2 regions of the Microbacterium sp. Root553 genome follow, and region 2 is predicted to be linked to the other one. Evidence: riboswitches for the same ligand, from Rfam matches in the RefSeq annotation. Region 2 holds a riboswitch; the other holds the start of a gene.
What was found. Region 2 has a riboswitch for thiamine pyrophosphate ahead of thiM (hydroxyethylthiazole kinase). Riboswitches for the same ligand answer to the same signal wherever they lie in the genome.
Positions count from the first base shown of each region.

Region 1: it holds a riboswitch for thiamine pyrophosphate, as region 2 does, so the genes downstream of both, ASD43_RS06725 (ECF transporter S component) here and thiM (hydroxyethylthiazole kinase) in region 2, are expected to answer to the same signal.

Region 1 is NZ_LMFY01000001.1:1,446,894-1,449,088, forward strand. Features, by position in the region: gene ASD43_RS06720 (D-alanyl-D-alanine carboxypeptidase family protein) at 1-1,025, opposite strand, end outside; TPP riboswitch at 1,108-1,217, shown strand; gene ASD43_RS06725 (ECF transporter S component) at 1,211-1,879, shown strand; gene ASD43_RS06730 (ABC transporter ATP-binding protein) at 1,876-2,195, shown strand, end outside.
Region 2 is NZ_LMFY01000003.1:223,155-225,349, reverse strand. Features, by position in the region: gene ASD43_RS16760 (bifunctional hydroxymethylpyrimidine kinase/phosphomethylpyrimidine kinase) at 1-432, opposite strand, end outside; gene thiM (hydroxyethylthiazole kinase) at 429-1,277, opposite strand; TPP riboswitch at 1,268-1,361, opposite strand; gene ASD43_RS16750 (NAD-dependent epimerase/dehydratase family protein) at 1,385-2,195, opposite strand, start outside.

The DNA.
Region 1 (2,195 bases), on a different contig from region 2:
AGTTCGGCGAGCGCCACCAGCGCTTCCGGGGTGGCCGTGTTGCGGGCGTCGAACCCCGAGGGCGTGACGATCGTGATGCCGTCGAGACCCCGATCGCCCAGCCATTGCGTGGCGGCGGAGGTGAACGCCGACTCCGACCCCCAGATCTCGCGGGAGAGACGATCGATGTAGTTGTTCGCGGATCCGAGCAGTGTGCCCTGCAGCATCTGCAGCTCGGTGAGGGTGCCGCCCACCGGCACGTCCAGAGCGGACTGGTCGGAGCGGCGGTAGTCCCAGTAGGCGAGGTTGTCGGCGCGGGTGAAGGCGAACTCGGGACCCTGCTCGCCGACCGCGAGCGGCATCCTGTCGAGCACCATCAGGCTCGAGACGACCTTCGTGACGCTGGCGATCGCGGCCTGGTCGACGGAGGACGACGCGGTGCCGATCCCGGCGATGCCGGCGGCAGCGCTTCCCTGCCCCGGCCACGTCAACGCCGCCGCGGAGGCGGCGACCGGAGCGATCTCCACGGCCCGCACGGTCGGCGCCACCTCGTGCAGCGGCCACAGCAGGGTGGTGCCGGTGTACGCGGCGACGAGTCCGACGAGGATGCCGGCGGGCACCAGCAACCCGGGACGGGCGATCGCCGGGCGCAGGCTCGCGTCGCTCAGCAGCCCGGTCTCAGAGGTCGGATGCGGCGCGGTGTCCAGGGAGCCCGAGGACGTGTGCTCGGCGACGTCGAGCGGGTCGACCCAGGTGAGGGGAGTGCCGCCGCTGCCGGCATCCGCCCACTGCGGCTCGGCATCGACGGCCGCGGCGTGGAGCGTCTCCGCATCGATGATCTCCGCATCGATGATCTCGGCATCGAGCGCCGCAGGGGCGGCGGTCGCAGCATCGGGTGTCTCGGCGTCGACGGTCTCAGCATCCCCGGTCCGAGCATCCCCGGTCTCGGCATCGGCGGTCGCGACAGCACCGGGGGCATCGGTGCCGGGTGCATCGGCGCCGAGGGCGTCGGACGGGGTGGCCTCGGCGGAGTCGGGAGCGGTCACCTCCTCACGGTACCGAACCCGCACGCAGATCAGCGGCGCGGCAACGGAAGCAGACGGGAGTGTCGGCACTGGGTAAGATCGAGAGCACAACCACGGGAGTCCGGCGAGCCGGGCTGAGAGGGAGCGAATCGCGCTTCGACCGTCGAACCTGATCTGGGTCATGCCAGCGCAGGGAGGAGTCACTGATGAGTACATCCACGTCCGGATCCACCACCGGGTCCGCACCCGCATCGGCGTCCGCCGCCTCGGCCTCTCCGGGCCTCGGCCGCCCGGAGCTGTGGCGGTGGCGGGTCGTCGACATCGTCGTCGCCAGCGTCATCGCCGTCGCCTGCGCGCTGATCTTCCTGCTCTGGAACGTCGGGTACGAGGTGCCGAGCAGCATCCTGAAGCCCCTGCTCCCCGGAGTGCAGGGGCTCCTCGCGGGCCCCTGGCTGATCGCCGGCGTGCTCGGGGCACTGATCATCCGCAAGCCGGGTGCGGCGCTCTACACCGAGCTGGTGGCCGCGGTCATCTCGGCCCTCGTCGGCAATGCCTGGGGTCCGCTCACCATCGTGTCGGGCCTCGTGCAGGGTCTCGGAGCCGAGCTCGTCTTCCTCCTCTTCCTGTACGGGGTCTGGCGCCTCCCGGTCGCGATGCTGGCCGGCGCCGGGGCGGGACTCGCCTGCGGCATCAACGACCGCATCCTCTGGTACGCGGGGGCGGACACGCTCTTCACCACCGTCTACATCGTCTCGACCACCATCTCTGGCGCCGTGATCGCCGGGCTCGGAGCCTGGCTGATCGCCCGGGGTCTCGCGGCCACGGGCGCGCTCGGCCGGTTCGCCGCCGGTCGTGAGGTCACCGCACGGGTGTGAGCGCACCCACGACACCCGCCACCCTCGAAGCCCGTGGCTGGGGGTGGCGGTACGCCACGCGACTGCGGTGGGCCGTGCGCGCCGTCGACCTGCGTATCGAACCGGGGGAGCGGGTGCTGCTGCTCGGCTCCTCCGGTGCGGGCAAGTCCACCCTGCTCCAGGGCTTCGGCGGTGTGCTCGGCGGGGCCGACGAGGGCGAGACGCACGGCGCGCTGCTCGTCGACGGTCGTCCGGCGGCCGCAGAACGCGGCCGGGTGGGCATGGTGCTGCAGGACCCCGACTCGCAGACGATCCTCGCGCGGGTCGGTGACGACGT
Region 2 (2,195 bases):
CTTGGTGGCGGTGGGGCGGATGACGCCGACGCCCAGGTAGTCGATCGTGTCGGGCGGCAGCGCGCGCACAGCCTCGAAGTGCTCCCGACTGTTCGCCGTGAGGCCGATGAGCGCCTCGGCGCCCAGAGCTTCTCTCGCGCGCAGCACCGATGCATCGCCCTGCCCGAGATGGATGCCGTCGACCCGCGCACCCTGCTCCCGCGCGGCGATGGCGGCATCCAGGCGGTCATTCACGACCAGAAGTGCCCGACCGTCTATCACGCGCGAGAGCTCGACGAGCTGCGCCGTGGTCTCGGCATCCGTCGCCGTCTTGTCCCGCAGCTGCACGATCCGCACACCCCCGTCGACGGCGCGGCGGACAGTCTCGACGACACCGCGTTCCCCGCAGAGATCCGGGTCCGTGACCAGGTACAGCGAGAGGTCCGCGATCACAGCGCACGCTCCTCGACCCGTGCCGCGTCAGCGATGTCACGCGGCCCCACCGACGCGAGCGCGTCGAGGAGCTCGACCGCGAAGCTGCCGGGGCCCGAGGCCCGTGCGGCGGCGCGCTCCGCCGCGACCGTGTACACCAGGCTCGCCGACGCGACGGCGGTCAGCGGATCGATCCCGACCGTGCGGGCAGTCCCCAGGAAGGCGGCCATCACGGCGCCCAGTGCGCACCCGCCACCGGTGACCCTGGTGAGCAGCTCGTCGCCGTTCGCGATCCGCACGATGCGCCGCCCGTCGGTGATCAGGTCGACGGGTCCCGAGACGGCGACGACCGAACCGTGACGGGCGGCGAGGGCGAGGGCGGCGTCGGAGGCGGCATCGGTGGTGTCGGTGGCATCGACGCCCCGACCCCCGGCGGTGAGCCCTGCGAGTGCGAGGATCTCGGAGGCGTTCCCGCGGATCGCCGTGGGCCGCGAGACGACGAGGTCGTGTGCGAGCGCCGTGCGCACGGGCAGCGAACCGATCGCGACCGGATCGAGAACCCAGGGTGTGCCCGCGGCGACAGCACCGGCGACGGCTTCGAGACTCGCGGCACGTTGCTCGGGAGTCGGGGTTCCGAGGTTGATCAGCGTCCCGGACGCGACTCCCGCGAAGAGCCCCGCCTCGTCGACGATGTCGACCATCGCGGGTGCCGCCCCGAGAGCCAGCAGCACGTTGGCCGTGAACCCGGTGACGACGGTGTTGGTGATGCAGTGGGTCAGCGGTGGCGACCCACGCAGCGCGGACAGCAGTTGGGCGGCCGAGGCCGCCAGGGTCGATTCGGATTCCGGACGCAGACGATCGCTCACCGCGACATCCCTTCGCTAGTACGAACTAGATCAGGTTCGACGGGTCTGTTCTCAGCCGCGGATGCGGCACCCCGTGTCACTGCTCGAAGTCTAGCGACGCCCGGAGATCACCCTCGTCGCTGCAGCAGCTCGATCTCGTCGACACGGGTGAGTCCGGCGCGCCTGTCGCGATCGGTTCCTCGCTCCTGCTCGTCGGCGACGACGGTCGCGATCGTCTCGGCGAGGGGCCGCAGCACACCGCCCGCGGCGCGGTACCGCGTGTTCGCCCGGGTCATGAAACCGGTCATGTCGGTCGGGAGCCAGAGCGGAAGCGATCGCTCCCCCGCCCAGTACGCGACGCCCTTCTCGATCAGCCGCTCGTCGTCGACCGTCACGATCTCGCCACGGTGGTCCGCAGCGCGGCGGAAGGAGGAGAGGACCTCGGCGAGCGGATGAGGGTCGCCCACGGCGTCGACGATCCCGGTCGCGGATGCCGTCGCGACGAACTCCGCCAGGTCGTCGACATCGATCACCTGCGCGTGGCGTGCCTCGGACCTCGGCACCAGCACGGGTCCGTCCTGCGAGCGGAGGAACGCCGCGGCCCAGTAGCCGAAGCGATCGCTCGGGTCGCCCTCGCCCACGATGAGACCGGGCCGCACGATCAGCGCACGCTCTCCCAGGGCGCGCACGGCGTTCTCGGCCGCGACCTTCTGCGCGCCGTACTCGTCGTCACCGGCTTCCGCCGGCGCGTGCACCGGAGCCGACTCGTCCGCACCGACCGTCTCGTCGTCGGCGTACACCGACACCGACGAGATGTAGGTCCACCGGGCCGCCTTGTCGCCCAGCGCGGCCACGGCCCGGTCGACGTGCTCCGCACGCGAGGAGACGTCGATCACGTGATCCCAGTCGCGAGCCGACACGGCGTCGTACGCCGCGGGG